4 regions of the Alkaliphilus sp. B6464 genome follow, and region 3 is predicted to be linked to each of the others. Evidence: riboswitches for the same ligand, from Rfam matches in the RefSeq annotation. Region 3 holds a riboswitch; each other region holds the start of a gene.
The links. A riboswitch is a leader RNA that binds a small molecule or an ion and turns the genes downstream of it on or off. The one in region 3 is predicted to bind cobalamin.

Region 1 (5,939 bases), 1.1 Mb from region 3:
TGCTGCTAATAAAAAACGTATAGCTAAAAAATTATAAGTCGATAAATGATCTAAAGAATTTTTAGATAGAACAAAAGAAGATCCCCAAATTACTGTAACTGCCAGTAATGATAGATCTGCCTTTAATTGCTTTGACATTTACACATACCCCTCTCTTAAGCAAATAGATTAGTAAAATATCCCTCTTATAATTGTACAATATTTTTCGAATAATAGAAATCCTTCTTTTTACTTAGCAACTAAGATTTAAGTAGAAAAACCTACTATTAATTATATTATTTTCATTGATCCTGTTTCTAAGTAGCGACTATGCCAGGAAAGTGCTTCCTCTAATATATGAGGAGTATGTTTAAATTTTCTATTTTCAGCTCGATTAAAGTAGTCAAGTAGCATAGGTCTATAGTCAGGATGTGAGCAGTTATTAATGATAAGCTTTGCTCTTTCTTTGGGACTTAAGCCTCTTAAGTCTGCAGTTCCTTGTTCCGTTATAATAATCATAACATCATGCTCAGTATGATCAGTATGGGAAACAAAAGGAACTATAGAAGAAATAGTACCATTTTTTGCTGTGGATGGTGTGGTAAATATTGATATGTAAGAGTTTCTGCTAAAGTCCCCAGAACCACCTATACCGTTCATCATTTGAGAGCCCATAATATTAGTGGAGTTTACATTTCCATAAATATCTGCTTCTATGGCGGTATTCATTGCAATAACCCCTAATCTTCTTATTATCTCTGGGTGGTTACTAATTTCTTGGGGGCGTAATATAATTTTATCTTTATAAAAATCAATTTTATCTTTAAATCTTTTTAACCCTTCTTCGGATGGTGTAATAGCTGTACCTGATATATGTAGTGCTTTTCCAGCATCAAGTAGATCTAGCATAGAATCTTGAATAACCTCTGTATAACATACAAGATTGTTAAATTTAGAATGTAATAATCCTCCTAAGACCGCATTAGCAACATTTCCGACACCAGATTGTAAAGGCAATAAGTTTTCTGATAGTCTACCTTTTTTTACTTCATTTTCTAAGAAATCTATTAGATGTCCTGAAATTTGGTTAGAAATGTCATCTATTGGTGCTAGGGGTTTAACATTGTCTTCAATATCAGTTATAACAATTGCAGCAATTTTTTCTATATTACAAGGAATGTAAGTTGTACCTATTCTTTGACTAGCATTAGTCAGACCTATAGGTTTTCTGTTTGGAGGTGCTTCAGGAATATATATATCAGACATACCTTCTAACTCAAGGGGTTGGCTTGTATTAATTTCAATTATTACCTTTTCTGCTAAATCTATAAAGGTAGGTGAACAACCTATAGATGTAGAAGGTATAATATACCCCTCTTTTGTTATGGCCACAGCTTCTACAATAGCTATATCTATCTTTCCTAAAAAACCATAGTTGGCATATTGAGATACATGACTTAGGTGCATATCTAAATATTCGCAGCCCCCATTATTTGTATAGTCTCTCATACTATTATTAGTTTGATAAGGTAACCGCTTGCTAATAATTTCTGATCTTGCTAAAGTACCATCTAACTCGTCGCCTACAGAGGCTCCAGTGTACAATTTGATTTTTATTTTTTCCTTTGTTTCTTCTGCTATTTGTGCTAATGCCAAAGGTACAGCTTTGGGATATCCAGAAGGTGTAAATCCGCTGGTAGCTACAGTCATACCATCTTTTATTAACATAGCAGCTTCTGTAGCTGAAACAACTTTGTTCATAAGGTTATAGTTTCTAATTCTACCTGTTATCATATAGTTTCCTCCTAAAATTTTATATACTAAAATGGCATATTATGCAGGATTATTGTAAAAATAACTATTCCTAGCAGTGCAAATGGATATATTGCTCCATAGCCTTTTGCAGGATCATCGCTACCCACAGCATCTATAGCTGCTCCTAATCCAGGGGTAGATGTTCCGCAAATAGCCCCAGATAACATAACCCAGTTAATTTTAAATATATATTTTCCAACAATTAGTCCAGTAAGCATTGCAGTGGTTTTTACAACTATTGATACTATAGCTAATATAGCGCCTGAACCTGTTAAAGCACTAAAAACCTCAGACCCATATCTCAAACCTACAATTGCCAGAAAGAAAGCTAGGGATAATTGTCTTATAATAGCTAACAATTTATTATTCATTCGGAAATTTAAAAATCCTATTTTACCTATATATCCAAGCAATAGGGAAGCTATTAATACACCTCCAGTAATCCCTAAGCTAAAGTTACCTAGAGGACCTAAAGATACTTTAATACTTCCTAAGGTAAATCCAGTAAGGCAGACTATTATAAAAGCGGTTAAATCAAATTCTACCTCTTGAATTACATTTTCATTAGAATATTTTTGTAATTCCTCTATTTCTTTTATAAATAATTTTTTTTCATTATTTATATCAATGTTAAAAAGTCTTGGAAATAAATTAACGGCAATAATAACAATCATTACACCAAAAGGGTAGGCTACGGCGTGGCCAATTCCAATTCCTGCTTCAGCAATTTTTATTAATTCCTGTTTTTGGTCATCTGTTAAACTAGCAGTATTTTCAGTTGTCAGATTTCCTGATGGATCTAATAATTTAAGTAGCTCTGTTTTTTTCTGTGAATTTAATGTTTCGTATTGATTTGCCCAATCGGATGCATGACTATTTGCAGTTTCTATGGCAGCAGCAAGTCCTGGAGAGCTAGTTAAAGCTCCTGTATATACACCAGATACTTCATAAGGATTTGAGCTAGAACTTAGTAAGGTAACACCATAGGTAGCAATAGCACCCGATAATGTCATTAAAAACCCTAATACAATAAATTTCCATCCATATTTTTTAAATACTACCCCCATATCTTTAGCAGCTAATAGTCCTACAGATGCTATAAATAAAATTAAAAATATATTAAAAAAATCCTGAGAAATAACATTTGTTTCTATTAAAGATTTTGCTGCCTTATATCCATAATTTTCTGTATTTAATTGTTTTGCATAATCAACTACTAACCATCCTACAATCAACCCTAAAAATAATGTTCCAGATACGCCAAATCTAAATTTACCAAATTTTATCTGTCCAAATAACATACCTAAAAACACTGCAATAAACATAAGTATAAACGGATTAAGTATCCACGAAATACTATCAAAGCTCACTAATATTCCTCCCTATTTATTTAGTAGTCAATGGCTTCAAAACTACCGTTAAAATTATTTGTGTTTTATGCTCTTAGGTGTCAAAAACATAAAAAACCTTTTTCCCTAAGGAAAAAGGTTATAGACAACACACAATATTAATTAAAGGATATTAATTTATTAATTTCCCTTAATGCATGGCCCATAACACCTCCTTATCCTCGTAAGTTATTGCGGTATTGTTCTTTATGGCAGGTCTCCTGGCTTAGAATCATAACACATCTAATACCTTCCCATTTTTTACAAAACAGTGGCATAGTTATAGATGTACTCCTCTTTACAGTGGCGGGACCGCGTCGGATTTTAACCGAACTTCCCTTTTAAGCTGTTAATTTAATTAAAACAGCACCATAAATCTATGTATTTACTTTTTCACAGTTATTGTATCAGACAATCTATATATAGGCAATATCTTTATTCGTGTGTTGAAATTAGTATCTAGCTATAAATAATAAAGGAAGGACAATTGTCCTTCCTTTATTATTTATATTTTATGTATTTTTAATTATTCTTCTGGCTCAAACATATCTTTGCTAACGCCACAAACTGGACATACCCAATCCTCTGGGATATCTTCAAAAGCTGTTCCTGGAGCTACTCCTCCATCAGGATCTCCTAACTCTGGATCATAAACATAGCCACATGGTATACATACATATTTCATAATTACATGTCTCCTCTCTCTTAAAATGATATTTAATTTAATTATGTATTTCAACATTACCATTATACCCAATAATATGCAACAGTAAACAAAAAAAGAATATAAATTAGCTAGTATAGTTGTTCCAAAGATGTAACTACTTTTAGTATTATTAATAAAATGTAATTAACTCAATCATTTAATTTGAGAGGAGAAAAAGTTATGGATAAAAGATTTCCGGTTTATATTAGTACAATGAAATTAACAATGCCAAGATTAGAAGTGTATTATCCAGTAGTAAGTGGATTAGATAATATAAATGTACAGAAAAAAATAAATAGTAACATATTAAACTTAGTCTATCAAATGATAAAGGATCAAGGATATTATGAAAATCCACAGACTACAATTACAGGTTATTATGAAATTAAGACAAATGAGAGAGGTATACTAAGTATTGCATTAACCAATTATGCCTTCTCTGGAGGAGCCCATGGATTAACAATTATGAAATCACTTACTTTTGATGTGGAGACAGGAAAACTATATTCCTTAAAGGATTTATTTAAAGATGGCAGTAATTATGTAGATGTGTTATCAGCAATTATTGAAGAACAGATAGGAGAAAGAGATATTCCGCTAATAACAAAATTCGATAAAATTAGACCAGATCAAGATTTTTATATAGCGGATAAAGCCTTAGTTATATATTTTCAACTTTATGATTTAGAGCCATATGCATATGGCTTTCCGCAATTTCCTATATCGGTTTATGAAATTCAAGATATAATAAAAGAAGATGGGCCTTTAGGACAAATGCTATACTAGCATATATTAAAAAAATGTATAAACTAAAAGATGCTAATAGGCATCTTTTTGTGCGACGGGCAGTCGCATGGGGTGCTAAGTCAGTTAGCACCCTTCATATCTTTAATGGACAGAGACGTCATTTCGATGAAACGACTGGCAGAAGTTAATAGATGTTGAATCCCAGATGGTGAAAGTCCATCCCCGAGGAGACTGACCTAGCTCGGGAAGCTTAATCTAGGGCATTATCGTGAGGTATTGTCTGAAGGAGATGCGGATAATCGAGAGACCCGTAGGCGAAACAATAGACCCTAATACAATAAGTGTGAAGCACGGCGGCGGGTTAAGTTGGCGACTTTGCGAAAAATGAGGAAGCCCACTAAAAGACATTTCTTTTAGACGTCAGACCAAGGAAATGTGACTTAAAACGTGATGGTGCAGGGTATGTTGTGAAGGGAAATGCGATAACCCCGTGAGGTCTCCATCTTTCCAAACAGGTAGGGTTCTAGTCTATAAGGGTAATCCGAAGTGACAAAGAACAGATGGAGAAGTCAGACGTTCTCATAGTACGGAAGTAGTTTGATGACCATAACATCAAATGAACGGAAGGGGAGCGACCTATGGCTCCAAGTCATGAATTGGATGTAATGCTAACAATCATGTTACCGTGGTAAAACCGTTTAAAAGTACATCAAGGAAAGGCGTGGAATAATAAATGAATCAAGAGTGGAAATTCAAGTTACATAGTGTATATGGACAACTGTTGTTTGATCGTAAATTAACCCAAAGCTTTGAGCAAGTAAAGGCGAATAAAGGCGCTGGTGGAATAGATGGTCAAACAATAGAAAGTTATGAGGCTAAATTAGAAGAAAACATCATGGAACTGCTAAATAATCTTAAGACAAAAACTTACCAAGCTCAACCAGTTAGAAGAGTATACATTCCAAAGAAAAATGAAAAGAAACGTTCATTGGGTATTCCAACTATAGAGGACCGAATTGTTCAGCAAAGTGTAGTAAATGTACTTCAACCAATATTTGAAGATAAACTTTTTCATAACTGGTCCGTAGGATATAGACCTAATCGCGGAGTCGAAAGGGCACTGCAAATAATCCTATGGAATATTGAACAAGGATATAACTATATATATGACTGCGACATAAAAGGATTCTTTGATAATATTTCTCATAAGAAGCTCATAACAGTTCTAAAGAAATATGTATCCGATCGGACAATATTAGGAACAATTGATCAATGGCTTAAAGCAGGATTCTTGGAAGAAGGAA
Region 2 (5,939 bases), 1.0 Mb from region 3:
TCATTAAAATAAATCCTACTACCATTAAAAACTCTGCACCATACATAATTTTAATAGTATTAATTATATGTTTCGCTGTTAAAGGAGTATCTTCATCGCCTATAGTTGGTTTATATACTCTTTGACCAAAGTATGTATTAGTTCCTCCAAGCTGTATTTTAAGTAGTCCTGCTACAGCCGACTCTGGATAGCCACAATTTGGACTTTTATGGTTTCTTCTATCTCTTATTAGAATTTTAAAGCCTTGCTTAACATTGTAGCCTAGTAATCCTCCCGCTAAGACCATAAAAAGACTACCTATACGAGCAGGAATATAATTTGCTATGTCATCTAGTTTTGCAGATGCATAGCCTATTTCTATATAAGGCTCCTGTAAATATCCAACCATAGAGTCTAAAGTATTTATTACTTTATAGCCCAGAGCAAACTGTACTGGAACTCCGAAGTAAAATCCAATGCCCATGTAAAATAGCGGAGCTAGTACTCCATCGATGGTGTTTTCTGCCACTGTTTCAACAACACCTCTTATTACTTCTTCAAAGTCTAATTGGGAAGTATCTCTTCCAACTAAATAGGATAGCATTTTTCGACTTTTTTCTATATCTTTTTCATACACTGCCTTGTGTACCTTTTTTGCCTCCACATCTAAACATTTAGCAGCTATAGAAGTGTAGAGTAAATATATCATAATTATGGTTTCAAATAATGGATGTATAAGCTGAGTTACTTTAAGTATTAATGTAGACACAGTCAAAACGGTAGCTAAAGATAGTAAAGCTAATATAAATCCTCCCAGCTTTAAATTTAATCCGCTTTTTCTGATGATTTTTTCATATCTACTTATGCTCAATCCTATCCACCTAATTGGATGAGGCCAATTTGGTGGATCACCTAATACAAAGTCTAATGCGACTACAATTAGTAACAAAATGCTATTGTCCATTATTAATCCCCATAATACTTCTAATATTTTCTATATCAATATTCTCTCTAACAGTAGTAGCCAGCTTATCATATTCTAATTCCTTTATTTTTTTATAATCTTCTGCACTGGATTTCTCTTTAATATCTTTTCTTCTACCGGCTTCCTCAGGATCAACCAAGCTATCTTCGTCTTCAATATTAATTTCAAAGTATGGAATTACACCTAAGCAGGGCTTGTTCACCAAATCCTCTAGCATTTTTATGCCTGGTTTTAAAATCTCCAAATCTCCTCTAAATTTGTTTATAATAAATCCTTTTATTCTATTTCGTTCTTCTTCATTAAGGAGCATAATAGTTCCATATATAGAAGCAAAAATACCTCCCCTATCAATATCCCCGATAAGAATAACAGGAGCATCTACTAAGTTTGCTAACCCCATATTTACAATATCATTTTTACTTAAATTAATTTCTGCTGGACTTCCTGCACCTTCAATTACTAAAATATCAAATTTACTACTTAAAACATCATATGCATTCTTTATTACCTTTTTTAGTTCTATCTTTTTCTCTTGGTAAAGTGAAGCTGGCATATTACTAGTTAAAACTCCATTTATTATTACTTGGCTTTTTCTGTCACTGGTGGGCTTTAATAAGATAGGGTTCATTTCTACTGTAACCTCAATTCCAGCCGCTTCTGCCTGTATAGCTTGGGAACCTGCAATCTCTTTACCATCTTTAGTTATAAATGAATTAGATGTCATATTTTGAGATTTAAAAGGTGCTACTGAAAAACCATCTTGCTTAAAAATTCTACATAGTGCAGCAGTTAGTATTGTTTTACCAACTGAAGAGGATGTTCCCTGAAGCATAATATTTTTAGCCAATTTGACACCTCCTTTAGGATTTTATTTTTCTTTTGTCTTGGAAAACAAAAAAACACATAGAGTGTCTATGTGTTGAATTCATCAGATAAGATAAAGTTAGATATGATTATATGATGAACCTTCCATACTTCCCTCCGAAGCTGTGATTCTTTCCTTTTCAAGGCAGGTCTCCTGACTTACAGATCTATTTACTATCTTCCCTTCCCAGTTTCCCAGTGGATACGAAGATTTCATACCTGCTCACAGTAGCGGGGGCTGTAGAGGATTTCAACCTCTTTCCCTTTTAACTTTATAAACAAAGCACCTTGAAATTATTTAATTTTATATTATAAACTTATTATAGTTTAGTTACAATATCATTGTCAACCTAGTAATAGGTTTCTTAATTTGTGCAACTCACACAACTTTCCATTTATATTACCACCTACAATTATTATAGCACCAACTTCTGATATGCCCCTACCATATCCTGTAACAATTGCAGAAAAGATCACATTTATTCGATAGCTAACTCCAATATTTTTTCTTCCTCATAATTAGATATATTTTTTTGATTTGGCTTTGTAATCAGATATGCTATAGTTATAGACCCTACACCACCAACAACTTTGCTTACAATAAAAGGTGTAAGCATAGACTTATCTATTCCTGCAACAAATCCCAGTTGTCCACCTAATACAAAGGCTCCACCTACGGCAAAGGCCGAAACCATTACCTTTCCTCTTTCGTGCATATCGTGCATATTAGCAAACCCCGGTATATTGTTTGCCAAGCTCATAATTAAAGCTGTGGTAGCCTTATCACATATACCCAAAGCATTACCCATTTTTGCTAAAGGCTTTTTAAATACATTGGTCATAACAAGTACCATAGGATAAGCACCAGCTAAAATAATAGAAATACTTCCAACAATTTTAAGTCCTTCCTCAAAAGGCTCCATAGCCGTTATTATTATTTTTCCTGTTACATTTTGTATAATTGAAATTACAAGACCTAATGTCCCTAAGGTTACAATTGACTTGCTAAACCAATAAAATCCTGTAATCATTTTTTGAGGCCATTTACTTAAGCCTATACCTAAAATAAGTGCAATAAAAATAATAGGCAGAAGATTTTTAACTAATATTCCTATTGGTAAGCCCATAGATATGCCCCCTGCAAATCCACTAATAGGAACAGTTAAAAGTCCTGCTAATATTCCCTTTGTAAAATAAGGATAATCTTGTTTTTGAATAAGTCCGGCCCCTATTGGTATAGTAAAAATAACAGCTGTGCCTAAACTAGAAGATAATATTAAACCTGCGAAAAGACCAATTTCCTGATTTTCAGCCATTTTTATCGCAGAAAGATATCCTCCCATATCAGAAGCTAAAATAGATGCAGGAAATATTGCAGGATCTGCCCCTAAAAAAGAAAATACAGGTCCTACTATTTTTTCTAAGCTTGTAGATAATAGAGGTGCTATGGAGTAAATTCCTATAATTGATAAGGCTAAATTCCCCATTGCCATAAACCCTTCTTCAAACTTTTGCCCAAGCCCTAATTTATATCCAAATACCCTATCCAATGCTCCTAATCCCATAAAAACCATAAGAATATATAGTATTATATCATTCATTTTAGACTTATGCCCCTTCTATATATGTTCTTAATTTTTGCACATTTTAACCTTCCTTTACATCGTACAACAGGGCTATTTAAATTGTCAATCTTTTCATTAGTTATATAACTTAACCTTTAGATGCACTATGGGTTTTCCCTTAATAATGACTTAGTTTATTTTTACTTTTAAATTCTATATGAATCTTTCTAAGAGTATAATGGATTATATGATTTTATTAAGAAGGTGATTTATTATGTTTAACAAAACAATTTTTCTAGTTATTAAAGTTAATAAAAAAATTGTAACAGCAATTATTGTATTTATATTACTATTAATTCTTATTCCTCTTTTTATTTCAAACAATCCTATTGCTGTATTTAATACCAACAGAAAAATTATAGTGGTAGATCCAGGACATGGCGGCATAGATGGAGGATCTAGTAGCGCGGGTCTGTTAGAAAAAACTGTAAACTTACAGGTTTCTTTGAAACTAAGAAAGATACTAAAGGATAAGGGTATAAATGTTGTTATGACAAGAAATTCTGATGTATCATTGGAGTCTAAAAGCAATTTAAAGTCTTCAAGATATAATAGAGACCTACATGCTAGGAGAACAATTATAGATAGTAATAATTCTACAGCCTTCGTAAGTGTCCATATGGATTCATATAAAAAGTCCAGTGTAAGAGGTGTTAGAATATTCTATTACTCCGAATCAGAGGAAAGTAAACAACTAGCCCAAAGTATTTGTAATAGCGTAAACAAAATGGTTTTTAAAGACTTTTTAAATATAACAAATGTAAAGGCTGAAATAGCAACTGGTAATTATTATATATTGAGAACATCTAAATCTCCAGGAGTTATAATAGAAACTGGTTTTATAACCAATCCTATAGATAATAAGCTTATACAAACTAATGATTACCAACAAATCATGGCAAAAGCAATAGCAGAAGGTATTGTAGAATATATGTATAGGTAAAAGATTAAAAACTTTATGTTTTCTTAGACAATACGAGTTAGGCTGCCAGCAATTAATATTGCTAACAGCCTAAAATTATTTTTTACTATATAATGGTTAAATCACACTTTAAATTTTGAAGCAATATCTTTCATCTATTCACTAAATTTAATAGAAACCCTGTCCCTTGCTACATATTCCCCTTCCTTTGCGGTATACTCTCCAATCTCTATACTACCAGACTCACTATTAGGCTTAGGATAAGTTATTTCAGTATCAAATTTCCCCCAATTAGGTCCACCTGCATCTGCCTGTAAATGCTCTTCATAAATCACTTTATCCTTATCATCTAAAACTCTTACAGAAAATGCACCTTCAAAGGCAATAATCTTACCTTTAATTCTTACTGGATTGCTTATACCTTCATTTTCTTTAGGCAATTCAAGTTTTGCTAATATAAGTTTTTCTTTAGATTTAAATACTTCCTCATTTTTTGTTCTTATTTCATATTGACCGACTGAATCTGAAGGAATTTCTAATATAACTGAAGGATATGTAATAGCTTGACTAACTATCTCCCCTTCCTTCGGCTCTACTATTTCAAATTTAATAACTCTATGATATTCTTCTCCTGAATAATCTTTTATATGAATAGAATAGCCTCCAGTAGGTCTCTCTTTAGAGTTTATTCTAATATAGGTAGCATCAGGGTGCTGAAAAACATAAGCGCCTTCTATTTTATCAAATTCATGGAACCACTCTTTAGCAGCTTCTAATATTGACTCTTCCTCTACTATTTTCATCTTATTCTTTATACTTTCATCTATAGTATTTCTTGATTCCATAGCTTCTTTATCCTTATCTATATTATTGTCAATTTTATCTTCTGGTTTTTCAGAAGGAGTAGGCCCTTTACTTATATTACAACCCGTTATAGTTATAGCTAATAACATACTAATTAAAAGTAAAGGAACTCTATTCTTAAAAATTCCTATTTTACTAACTTTCATCCATATCCACTCCCTTTTTATTTAGATTATATTAATGTTTATCAAATCTAAAGCTAAGCCTATGTATAAAACTTATTCCCTTGTATATTATACCCCCGATATCATCTGTATAGCATTTAAATATTTATTAATTTTAATGATCTTTTCAACTAAATATCATTAAAATTTTAAAAAATATTCACAAAAATACAATAACGGAATAAGATGTACTAGGAAAGAATATAGGATGTCTTCATATATCATAAAAATCAATAGGAGGAAATCAGTATGGATAATAGAGAAGTTTCTGTTAATAAAATAGATATGTCAGCTTATTCTGTCAAATCTGATAATATTAATATACAAGAAAAATCAGAATGTAAATCATATTGTGTTGATGTAAAAGCTGAAACATTAGGTGATTGTGACAATAGCCCAGTATCACTATCTCCAATTACAACAGGTGCTGTAGCTAAGATACCAGTTGTTTTAGCTGAGTTAGCAGTTCGCTTTAATGTTACTTCATTAATTAATCTGCCTGAACCAGCAATGGAAATTAAAAATATTAAGAAAAA
Region 3 (5,939 bases):
TACAGCTGCTTTAACGGGGGCAGAAGTAACTAGAAAAAATCAACCTAACCTGCCATTAACACCAGATGAAATAGCAGAGGCGGCTTATCAGTGTTACTTAGCAGGAGCTTCTATAGTACATATTCATGCACGAGATAAAGAAGGTAATCCAACTCAATCATATGACGTATATAAGGAAATAAAAGAAAAGATAGAATCAAAATGTAATATTATTTTTCAGCCTTCTACAGGTGGTGCAGTTTGGCATGGACCAGACGAAAGACTACAGCCTGTAGAATTGAAACCTGAAATGGCTACACTTAGTGCTGGCACATGTAACTTTGGTCCAGATGTTTTCATGAACTCACAGGAGTATATGGAAAAGTTTGCTATTAGAATGAAGGAACTAGGTGTAAAGCCTGAGATTGAAGTTTTTGAAAGAGGAATGATTGAAAACGCTAAAGGTCTTGTTAAAAAAGGGCTAGTAGGTACACCACTCCATTTTGATTTTGTACTTGGGGTTCCTGGAGCTTGTCCAGCTACAGCAGAAGACCTTATGTATATGGTAAAGTCTATTCCGGAAGGTTCTACTTGGACTGTGGCAGGTATAGGTAGACATGAGCTACCTCTAGCTACAATGGGGATTTTGCTAGGCGGTCATGTTAGGGTAGGCTTTGAAGATAATGTTTATTATGGAAGAGGACAGTTAGCAGAATCAAATGCTCAATTGGTGGAAAGAGTAGTTAGAATAGCAAAGGAATTAGGTAGAGAGATTGCTACTCCTGATGAAGCTAGAGAAATATTAAAAATTTAGGCGGTGATAGTTTTGAAATTATTTATTGACAGTGCAAATATAGACGAGATTAGGGAAATAAGCAAATGGGGGATTCTATCAGGTGTTACTACAAATCCGTCCCTTATTGCAAAAGAAGGAAGAGATTTAAAACAGGTTATAGAGGAAATTACACAATTAGTGGATGGTCCTATTAGTGCAGAAGTTGTAGGTGAAACTGCAGAGGAAATGGTAAGTGAAGCTGAAGATCTTATAAAAATTCATTCAAACGTAGTTATTAAAGTACCTATGACAGAGGAAGGGCTAAAAGCTGTAAGTAACTTTAGTAGTAGAGGAATAAAAACAAATGTGACTTTAGTTTTTTCAGCTACTCAAGCTTTATTAGCAGCTAGAGCAGGTGCTAGTTTTGTAAGTCCGTTTCTTGGTCGATTGGATGATATCGGTTATGATGGAGTTCAATTGGTTGAAGAGATTGCTCACATTTTTGAGGTGCATAATATTAGTACAGAAATAATTGCTGCAAGTACTCGTCATAATCTTCATGTAGTAGATGCGGCTAAGGCTGGGTCACATATAGCGACTATACCATATAATATATTAAAGCAAATGGTTAAGCATCCTTTAACAGATATAGGTATAGAGAAGTTTCTAGCCGATTGGGAAAAGACTAAAAGATAAACATTGTAGAAACTTTTGTTATATGATACCATATTAGGTGAAAAATGAATATTGAAAACTTTAGGTTCTTTTTGATTAATAGGGAAATCGGTGAAAATCCGATACAGCCCCCGCTACTGTAAGTGGAGACGAAATTAACTTTTGCCACTGGATTTTATCTGGGAAGGTGTTAAAAGTAGGATGATCCACAAGTCAGGAGACCTGCCTAATAGTTTATATGTAGTAACCTTCGGAGGGAAGGGAGACTTATATTTTGTCAACTGTTAATTTAAGTGTATATCTTAAAGTGTACATTTTTATAGACTTGGCAAAGGGTCCCTAACATAGAAGGTTGGGGACCCTTTTTGTTTCTCCAACATATTTTCTATGTTTCCCTCTTACTGATTTTATTAGGTTAGAAACTAATAAGCACTGAAGGCATAATACCAAATGCCTTTAAATAAAAGTGAGAGGTGATTTTATGAAAAACAAAAAAACAGTACTTTTATCCATCGCATTGCTTCTAGTAATAACGCCAGAAGTGGTACATGCAATGCACATTATGGAAGGCTTTTTGCCTGCTAAGTGGGCGATTTTATGGTCAGCTATTACTATTCCATTTTTTATTATTGGAATAAAAAAAGTAAGTACCATTCTAAAGGAGGACACCAATAAAAAGGTACTATTAGGTTTGGCAGGAGGTTTTGTGTTTGTTTTATCTGCACTAAAAATACCATCGGTAACAGGGAGTTCGTCTCATCCTACTGGAGTAGGATTGGGAGCAATATTATTTGGACCCACCACTATGACTGTTATAGGAATAATTGTTTTACTGTTCCAGGCATTACTACTTGCCCATGGTGGATTAACTACATTAGGAGCTAATGGATTTTCCATGGCAGTTGCAGGGCCTTTTGTATCCTACTTTATTTATAGGATACTTAAGAAAAGAAATGTAAATATGACCTTTACTGTATTTTTAGCTGCTTGTATTGGTAACTTAATTACTTATGTTGTTACAGCCTTCCAACTAGCATTGGCATTTCCTGACCCTATTTCAGGCTTTGTTGGTTCTCTAGGGAAATTTTTAACAGTATTTGCAGTTACACAAATTCCATTGGCTATAGTGGAAGGATTACTTACAAGCATTATTTATAATTTATTAGCAGAATACAACAAGGAAGGAGTCGTTAGCCTTGAAACAGTTAAGTAAAAAGAATTTATTGCTTTTTTTATTGGCTATTGTTGTTATAGTAGCGCCACTAATTATTAATAGCAGTGCTGATTTTGAAGGGGCAGACGGTGAGGGTGAAGAGTTAATTCAAGTTATTGCCCCAGACTATGAGCCTTGGTTTGAAAGTATATGGGAGCCGCCGAGTGGAGAAGTTGAAAGCTTGTTATTCTCTGTTCAGGTAGCAATTGGAGCAGGAGCAATAGGCTATATTTTAGGCTCCATGAAGGAGAAGAAAAAACTTGCTCTTAATAGATAAGTATGCACATACAAACAAGTTAACAAATTTTAACCCTATGGCGAAGTTTATCTTTGCTATAGGGGCCTTGAATATTGCAGTGTTAATAAATAATTTGTATATAAACATATCTATATTTTTTATTATGGCATTTTTAACTACCTTTGTAGCAAATATCCCATTTAATAAATATTTTAAAATATTAATTATACCTTTTGGGTTTTTAGCTGTAAGTATTATTACTATATTAATAGGTATATCTAATGTAGATATATTTATTTGGAGCATTAAGATTTGGAATAAGTATATAGGGATTACATATCAATCTTTAATAGATGTGCTGCATATTATTATGAGGGTATTGGCGGCCATATCTTCAACATTTTTTTTAGGATTAACCACACCTTTAAACAATATTATTAAGGTACTTAAAAAAATTAAAATTCCAAACTTGTTAATAGAGCTACTAGTATTGATATATAGATTTATTTTTATTTTTCTAAAAGAAGCAAATGAAATTTATACTATTCAAGAGATGAAGTTCGGATATACAGGTTTTAAAAATAGCTATAGATCTGTTTCATTACTTATTAAGCATTTATTTGTAAGGGTTTTAACTAAGTATGAGAGCATGGTTATCGCCTTGGATAGTAAACTATACGATGGAGAATTTAAAATAGGTGATTAGATGATTAAGGTAGAGTCTCTAGAATTTAAATATGAAGATGGCACTAAGGCATTAGATAATATAAACATAGATTTAAACAAGGGAAAAACTATAGGAGTTATTGGAGCTAATGGCTCTGGGAAGTCTACGCTGTTTCTAAATATGATAGGTATTTTAAAGCCTAATAAGGGTTGTGTAAAGTATAATGGGTCCAAAATAAACTACAACAAGAAATACCTAAGGGAATATAGAAAGAAGATTAATATTGTATTCCAAGACCCAGAAAAGCAATTGTTTTACTCCAATGTATATGATGACGTAGCCTTTCCCCTTAGAAATTTAAATATTTCTGAGGATAAGATTAAGGTGAGGGTTGAGGCTGCTCTTAAAAAAGTAAATGCCTATGAGTTTAAAGATAAACCAGTTCATTTTTTAAGCTATGGCCAGAAAAAAAGAGTTGCTATGGCAGGTGTATTAGTAATGGATTCTCAAGTAATATTGTTGGATGAACCAACTAGTGGATTAGATCCCTATATGACTAAGGAAATAAAAAATATAATTAAAGAAGTAGCTACTGAAAAATATATTGTAGTATCAAGCCATGATATGGACCTAATATATGATGTGTGCGATTATATTTATGTTTTAGGAAGAGGAGAAATATTAGGAGAAGGACTAGTGGAAGAAGTATTTTTGAAGGAGGATTTACTAGAAAGAGCCCTCCTCGAAAAACCTTGGCTAGTAAAGATCCATAAAATTTTAGGCACACCATTGTTTAAAACGGAAGAGCAATTATTTGATTATGGTATTCAAAAACATATGTAAATTAAGAAGAGTATTAGAACTGGTAGGTATAAGATAAAAGTTAAATTCTAATGTACACAGAAGGAAAGGAGATACTATGAAAAAGGCTATTATTGTTGTCAGCTTTGGTACTACCTATGAGCTAACTAGAAAATTATGTATAGAAAGCATTGAAAACAGAATAAAGGAAAAATATGAAGATTTTTTAGTAGTTAGGGCATTTACTTCTCAGATGGTAATAAATAAATTAAAGAAAAGGGATAACTATTTTGTAGATAATCCAATGGAAGCCTTATATAGGATTAAGGAAGAGAAAATATATAATATATTTATTCAGCCCCTTCATATAATTCCTGGCTATGAGTATGAAAAATTATTAAAGCAAGTTGAAAAGTTTAATAGTGAAAATAGTGATTTTAACATAAAAATAGGTAGGCCCTTACTTTATGCAGATTCAGACTATATTAAGGTTGTAGAAGCACTAGACTTAGATGGAAACAATAAAGATAAGGCAATAGTATTTATGGGACATGGTACAGAACATTCTGCGGACAATGCTTATATTAAACTAGAAGAAACATTTAATGAGAGATGGTATAAAAATATATACATTGGTACAGTAGAAGGCAATAAAACTATAGATGATATAGTTCCTCATTTAAAGGAAAATAATATTAAAAAAGTTGATTTAATGCCATTTATGCTAGTAGCAGGGGATCATGCCATAAATGATATGGCATCGGAGGAAGAAGATTCTTGGAGAAGTAGGCTTGTATCAGAGGGGATAGAAACAAATGTAGTATTAAAAGGCCTAGGAGAAGTAGAAGGTATACAAAACATATATATGGAGCATTTAGAAGATATATTAACAAAGTAATTTGGGGGAAAGGGAAGATAGATATATTTCCTTATTTTATAATAGGATAGCACATTATGGAATTTGGTAACCTAATTGACATACTTAAACCCATTCTATATACTTTTATTGTAATTAGGATGAGGAGGAATAGATAATGGATAGAAATTTGGCCCTAGAATTAGTCCGTGTAACAGAGACAGCTGCTTTGGCTTCTGCTGGTTATATGGGTATGGGAGATAAGGAAGCGGCGGATCAAGCGGCAGTAGATGGTATGAGAAGAGCATTTTCAAGTCTTTCTATAAAAGGAACAGTTGTAATAGGTGAAGGTGAGCTTGATGAAGCTCCAATGCTATATATAGGTGAAGAGGTAGGATGTTGTAAGGATGGAGATATGGAAGTAGATATTGCAGTAGATCCATTAGAAGGAACAACTCTAATTGCAAAAGGACTTCCTAATGCTATTGCAGTATTGGCCATGGCACCAAAGGGGTGTTTACTGCACGCACCAGATACTTATATGAAAAAGATTGCTGTAGGCCCTAAAGCAAAGGGAGTAATAGATATTAATGCATCTGTTAAAGATAACCTAGAAGCTGTGGCAAAGGCTCTAAATAAAAATATAGAAGATTTAACAGTAACAGTGCAAGATAGACCAAGACACGATCAACTTATTAAAGATATTCGTGATGCTGGTGCTAGAATTAAGCTTTT
Region 4 (5,939 bases), 920 kb from region 3:
TATTTGGGTATGTCCTAAATGTGGATATAGTTCTACAGAAAAAGAATTTGAAAATATTAATAAAAATCAGGCTACAATATTACAGCAATCGATAGGAGTTAAATGGAATGAGCGGAGTTTCAGCGGAGTGCGTACCTTTCACGAAGCGGAAGAAAGTTATAAAATGGCATTGTTAGTTGCTCAAATATTAAAAAAGTCGAAGGCATACACTGGTGGAATATGTTTGAGGTTGGCATGGCTATATAGAGAAGCTAAAAGTCCAAAAGAAGAAGAATTTTTAAATTATGCACTAAATTTCTTCCAAAATGCCTATCAAACAGAAAGATTAGATGCAGCAGGTCTGGATGAAGTAACTTTGGCATATTTAAATGGTGAATTAAATAGAAGGCTTGGAAGACAAAGAGAAGCTATTAAATGGTATAGTGTAGCACTAGATCACCCCGATATTAAAACAAAACGACATATTCAATTGAAAGCTAGAGAACAATGGAGATTAGCAAGGGAGCAATATGGTCATGAAAAAGATGAAGCTAACTAAAGCTATTATTTATTATAGTAAAATAGTAGTCAATAATATAGTTCTTTATGTCGCATCTTTGAATGAAGGACTTGTATCAATTGGCATTGATCAAAGTGAAGAGGATTTTATTAGAAGTATAAAAAAAGATTTTCCTATGCATCAACTTTTGTATGATAAAGAGGAAAATGCAATATACATAAATCAGTTATACGAATATTTTGAGGGTAAGAGAACAGAATTTACGATTCCACTTTATATGGTGGGGACCGATTTTCAAAGAAAAGTATGGAATGCATTATTAGATATACCCTATGGTCAAACTATAACATATAAAGATTTGGCCTATAGTATTGATAATCCTAAGGCCGTAAGAGCTGTTGGAGGGGCGAATAATAAAAATAGAATTCCTATTATTATTCCATGTCATAGAGTAATAGGGACTAATAAAAAGTTAGTAGGTTACGGTGGTGGACTGCATATTAAAGAAAAATTGCTGAATATTGAAGGAATAAAAGTTGAAGGTGAAAAGGTGGTAGAATAATACCACTTTTATTTTTTGCAATTTAGGGTCATAGAATTAGTATCTATCGGATAAATATAATTGAGATAATGAAAAGAGAAGGGGGAAGACAATGGAAGTTACTAAACTAAATCCAATTATTTTTATTCCTGGTTTAATGGGATCTATTGGCGGAGAGATGTTAGGATGTCAAATTGAGTGGGGTTTTGGTGTGGCAGGTTGGTTCTATAAACCATTTCTAAAAGAATTAGAGAAATTAGGATATAAATTAAATGAGAATTTATTTGTTTGTTATTATGATTGGCGAAAAAGCTGTAGGGAAATAGTAAAGGAGTTTTTACAACCTTTAATATTACGGGTAAAAGAAAAGCATCCTAATCAAAAAGTTGATTTATTATGTCATAGTATGGGTGGAGTGGTAGCTCGTACTTATATTCAAAGTATAGAATACTCCTATAATGTTAGAAGTTTAATATGTTTTGGAACTCCTAATAAGGGAAACATTGAAGCCTATCATTTGTGGGGAACTGGAAAACTAATGAAGAAAACAGATACCGAAAAAGAACTATTTGACATTATACGCAGAGGATACATTTGGCTACTTACTAAGATACTAGATATACCTTTGGGGACAGAGAACATTGAAAAATTACATGAGAATTTTCCAGGATTAAGAGATTTAATACCTACAGATGATTATGGAAAAATATTATGCTGTAAAATTGATAATGATTACCACTATATTCCGAGAAAATATACACTTTATAATAATTATTTATTAAATGAGCTAAATAAAAATATAGATACATTAAATAATCGAGTTAAAAATCTATATTGTTTTGTTGGGACTAACAAGGAAACAGACAAAGTCCTATTACTAGATACAGAATTATTATTTAAATATAAAAAAGCATATGTTATAGGATCATTGAAAACAAAAGAAGGAGATGGGACAGTAACCGTTAATAGTGCAACTATAGATAATGCAGAAACATTTATAATGGAAGGAAGCCATAGTGAAATTTTATTAAGCTCTATGGAATATCTTGCAGACATATATAATTTAGATCGTTCATTATTTAACAAAGGTTCTGTAGAGCCTAAAGTATATCCATTAGGGATAATATTAAAAAAATATATTAATATAGAACTGAAAAAGGGAAGAGATATAATCGGTAAATTTATAGATGGAAAATTTATTACAGAGTATGAGCATATTTGCCAAGAGTTTGGAAAAGATTATTTGTGGATCATGTTAAAACACGTACCTAGTGGTGAATATATTTTAGAAACATCTGGCAAATATAAAGAAGATCATAATATTTTTGTAATAGGATCTATGATAGAAGAAGAATTAACAGAGACAGATGTACGAAAAGAAGAAACGGGTAGAATGTATTTTTCCTTTAAGGTATGAGATTAACAAAAGAAGTATAGCATAAAAAAGAATTGAAAATATTCCTCTTTTTTGATATCATTAAGGCGATCTAAATATTGACGGTGCTCAATTGAGCTTAAAAGGGAAAATGGTGAAAATCCATTACAGCCCCCGCTACTGTAAGTGATGATGAAACAGCAATATACCACTGGTCTTGACCGGGAAGGTGCTGAAGTAAAGTGATTCACGAGTCAGGAGACCTACCAAGTTTTAGCATATGCAGCCTTCGGAGGGATAGGTGAACGGTTAGTGTGTTTAAAATCCTTTACCATTTGGTGAGGGATTTTTTATATTTAAAATGGAAGTAAGAAACTATAGGAGGAGGATGTTTTTATGAGAAAATCAAAAGCAACTATATTTTTAGTAGTATTAATGCTATTAACAACCTTGCTATTTGGTTGTGTCAAAGAACAAAAGGAGAATTTACAGGGGGATGTAGGTAACAATATAGGGAATACAGCCTATCCTATGGATATTGTAGATGGATTTGGAAATTCTGTAACAATAGAGAAGCAACCAGAAAGAGTCGTTTCGATTGCGCCTAGTCAAACAGAAATTCTATTTGCTTTAGGATTAGAGGATAAAATTGTAGGAGTATCGGATTTTTGTGATTATCCTATAGAAGCCCTAGAGAAAGAAAAGGTAGGTAATGCCTTTGCAATAAATGTAGAGAAAATATTAGAGTTAAATCCAGATGTAGTATTCCTATATAACGAAGCCCTTCCTGAGTCTATAGAACAAATAAAGGCAAGTGGAATAGCGGTAATGTTATATTCGCCTGAAACAATCGATGAAATTTTTAATACCATATTACAATTAGGTGAAGTAATGGGTGTAGAAGAAGAATCGGAACAAATAGTAAATGAAATGCAGGAAAAAAGAGATAATATTGTTGATAAAGCTAAGAATGAGAAGAAAGCAAGAGTGTTTTATCAAGTTTGGGACGAGCCTTTAATGACAGCTGGTGAAGGGTCATTCATAAATGAGTTAATTACTTTAGCTGGTGGAGAAAATATTGCAGCTGATGGGGATGGAGCTTATCCTCAATATAGTGTTGAAGCTATGGTGGAAAAAGATCCTGAGATTTATATAGCACCAGCTCATACTGCTGAAAACTTCACTTTAAATCCTGAGCAAATGAAAGAATTAAAAAATATAATAAAATCTAGACCAGGTTATGATGTTATTACTGCCGTTAAAAATGATAAAATAGAGTTATTAGATCCTAATATAGTATCAAGACCAGGTGTTAGAACAATTGAGGCCTTAGAGTTATTTGCAAAGGCTATACATCCAGAAGTATTTTAATAATATATTCTAGCTATTTTAATGGGAATATATATGGAGGCAGACTGTCTATGGAAAAGCACAATTATCTAAAAATATTTCCACTACTACTAATGACATTGATGATAACAATATCTATATCCTTAGTTATTGGAGTGGCTAATGTAACTATTATTGATAGCATAAAAATCATTTTAAAAACCATTCCCATAGTAGGAGATTATATTGATGTTTCAAATATACAAAAATCTCATATTGCAATTATACAAAACATTCGACTACCAAGAGTATTACTTTCTTTTCTAGTTGGATATGGATTATCAATTGTAGGCGTAGCTTTTCAAGGAATGTTAAAGAATCCTATGGCTGATCCTTTTATAGTAGGTACTTCTTCAGGAGCAGCTTTAGGGGCTTCTATAGCTATTTTGCTAAAGTTAAATAAAATGTTTTTTGGTATAGGAATTGTATCTATATTTGCGTTTGCAGGCGCTTTGTTAGCTACATTAATTGTATATAATATGGCTAGAATAAAGGGAAAAGTACCAGTAACTACATTATTATTAGCAGGAATTGCTACAGGGCAGTTTTTTACTGCTATAATGTCCTTTATAATGACAATTTCAACAAGAGATGTAAGTACAATTATTTTTTGGACAATGGGAAGTTTTTCAGGAAGAGGATGGAGTCATGTACAAATAGCTATAATACCAGTTTTATTGGGTAGTATCATAATATATATTTTTTCAAAGGACTTAAATATTATGTTATTAGGTGAAGATAGTGCACAGAACATGGGAGTTGAAACAGAAAAGGTTAAAAAAGTAATTTTAATTACCAGTGTATTAATAACAGCTTTTTTAGTTTCTGTTAGCGGAATAATCGGTTTTGTAGGTCTTATTGTGCCTCATATGGTTCGTTTACTTATGGGTCCAGACCATCGTATACTTATACCTGCTAGTGGACTAGTAGGAGGAATATTTTTAATTGTTGCAGATACTTTATCAAGAACGATTATTGCACCTACTGAAGTGCCTGTTGGTATTATTACTGCTTTAGCAGGAGGGCCTTTTTTTATTTACTTGCTTAGGAAAACAAAACGAACAATATAGGTGGTTATTGTATGGGAAAATGTATTGAAACAAAGGACTTAGTATTTCTTTACGATGAAAGGGTAATCTTAAATGATATTAATTTAAAGATTACAAAAGGCAGTATTATAACAATGATAGGACCTAATGGTTCAGGAAAATCAACATTATTAAAAAATTTAGCATCAACTTTAATGCCTAAAGTTGGAACTGTTCTACTAGATAATAGAGAATTAAAAAGTTATCCGTTAAAGGAATTAGCTCGTGAAATAGCTGTAGTTCCACAGAATACAAATATTGAATATGATTTTACTGTTCATGAAATTGTTTTAATGGGTAGAAATCCTTATGTAGGGAGATTCCAACAGGAAACTTTTAAAGATATTGCTGTAGTAAAGGAAGCAATGGAAAGAACGAATACGTGGCATTTGAGAGATAGAAGCATAAATCAGTTAAGTGGCGGGGAAAGTCAAAGGGTAGTTATTGCAAGAGCATTAGCTCAAGAGCCACAGATTCTCTTGTTAGACGAACCTACTGCAGCATTAGATATGCATCATCAAATAGAAATATTAGATCTATTAAAAGTATTAAATGAAGAAAAAGGGGTAACTATTATTATGGCACTTCATGATATAAATTTAGCTGCCCGCTATAGTAAAGAAATACTACTTCTTCATAAAGGTACAAAAATTATAATGGGAAGTCCAGATCAAGTAATAACAAAAGAAAACTTACAAAAAGCGTATAGTATAGACATGATTGTAGATAGAAATGAATATACCAATTCCTTGCAGGTTATTCCTTTATCGACTTTAAGGTTTTAGAGAATAGCAAAATTAAGAACTAGCCTTTTGTATACAATCAGAGCAGATTCCATAAAAACATAATTGTTGTTTTTGAATTTGATACTTTGAAATATTTTGCACCTTAATAGTTAAATCTTCAAAAACATCATTATTTAAATCCTCAATCTTTGAACAATTGCTACAAATGATATGTTGATGTTCTTCGGTTTTTCCATCATATCGAAAACTATTTTCTCCAATGTTTATTACCTGTATTAATCCTAGCTTAGAAAATAGCTCT

Region 1: linked by a shared signal. The riboswitch ahead of HYG84_RS09100 (hypothetical protein) and the one ahead of HYG84_RS04035 (energy-coupling factor ABC transporter permease) in region 3 are both predicted to bind cobalamin.
Region 2: linked by a shared signal. The riboswitch ahead of HYG84_RS08805 (cobyric acid synthase) and the one ahead of HYG84_RS04035 (energy-coupling factor ABC transporter permease) in region 3 are both predicted to bind cobalamin.
Region 4: linked by a shared signal. The riboswitch ahead of HYG84_RS16905 (ABC transporter substrate-binding protein) and the one ahead of HYG84_RS04035 (energy-coupling factor ABC transporter permease) in region 3 are both predicted to bind cobalamin.

The regions. Positions count from the first base shown of each region.
Region 1 is NZ_CP058557.1:1,878,065-1,884,003, forward strand. Features, by position in the region: gene HYG84_RS09090 (DMT family transporter) at 1-138, opposite strand, end outside; gene HYG84_RS09095 (acetyl-CoA hydrolase/transferase family protein) at 271-1,773, opposite strand; gene HYG84_RS09100 (hypothetical protein) at 1,800-3,164, opposite strand; cobalamin riboswitch at 3,377-3,571, opposite strand; gene rd (rubredoxin) at 3,709-3,870, opposite strand; gene HYG84_RS09110 (DUF3298 and DUF4163 domain-containing protein) at 4,069-4,674, shown strand; gene HYG84_RS09115 (reverse transcriptase domain-containing protein) at 5,369-5,939, shown strand, end outside.
Region 2 is NZ_CP058557.1:1,806,805-1,812,743, reverse strand. Features, by position in the region: gene cbiB (adenosylcobinamide-phosphate synthase CbiB) at 1-943, opposite strand, end outside; gene HYG84_RS08805 (cobyric acid synthase) at 933-1,811, opposite strand; cobalamin riboswitch at 1,956-2,134, opposite strand; gene HYG84_RS20520 (hypothetical protein) at 2,174-2,305, opposite strand; gene eutH (ethanolamine utilization protein EutH) at 2,308-3,429, opposite strand; gene HYG84_RS08790 (N-acetylmuramoyl-L-alanine amidase family protein) at 3,668-4,396, shown strand; gene HYG84_RS08785 (Gmad2 immunoglobulin-like domain-containing protein) at 4,531-5,385, opposite strand; gene HYG84_RS08780 (CsxC family protein) at 5,653-5,939, shown strand, end outside.
Region 3 is NZ_CP058557.1:810,531-816,469, reverse strand. Features, by position in the region: gene HYG84_RS04045 (3-keto-5-aminohexanoate cleavage protein) at 1-793, shown strand, start outside; gene fsa (fructose-6-phosphate aldolase) at 806-1,450, shown strand; cobalamin riboswitch at 1,496-1,673, shown strand; gene HYG84_RS04035 (energy-coupling factor ABC transporter permease) at 1,911-2,642, shown strand; gene HYG84_RS04030 (energy-coupling factor ABC transporter substrate-binding protein) at 2,626-2,919, shown strand; gene cbiQ (cobalt ECF transporter T component CbiQ) at 2,957-3,586, shown strand; gene HYG84_RS04020 (energy-coupling factor ABC transporter ATP-binding protein) at 3,587-4,390, shown strand; gene HYG84_RS04015 (sirohydrochlorin cobaltochelatase) at 4,467-5,246, shown strand; gene glpX (class II fructose-bisphosphatase) at 5,383-5,939, shown strand, end outside.
Region 4 is NZ_CP058557.1:3,322,018-3,327,956, reverse strand. Features, by position in the region: gene HYG84_RS16920 (DUF2225 domain-containing protein) at 1-538, shown strand, start outside; gene HYG84_RS16915 (methylated-DNA--[protein]-cysteine S-methyltransferase) at 516-1,061, shown strand; gene HYG84_RS16910 (lipase family alpha/beta hydrolase) at 1,153-2,457, shown strand; cobalamin riboswitch at 2,527-2,700, shown strand; gene HYG84_RS16905 (ABC transporter substrate-binding protein) at 2,812-3,786, shown strand; gene HYG84_RS16900 (FecCD family ABC transporter permease) at 3,837-4,874, shown strand; gene HYG84_RS16895 (heme ABC transporter ATP-binding protein) at 4,886-5,677, shown strand; gene HYG84_RS16890 (Fur family transcriptional regulator) at 5,690-5,939, opposite strand, start outside.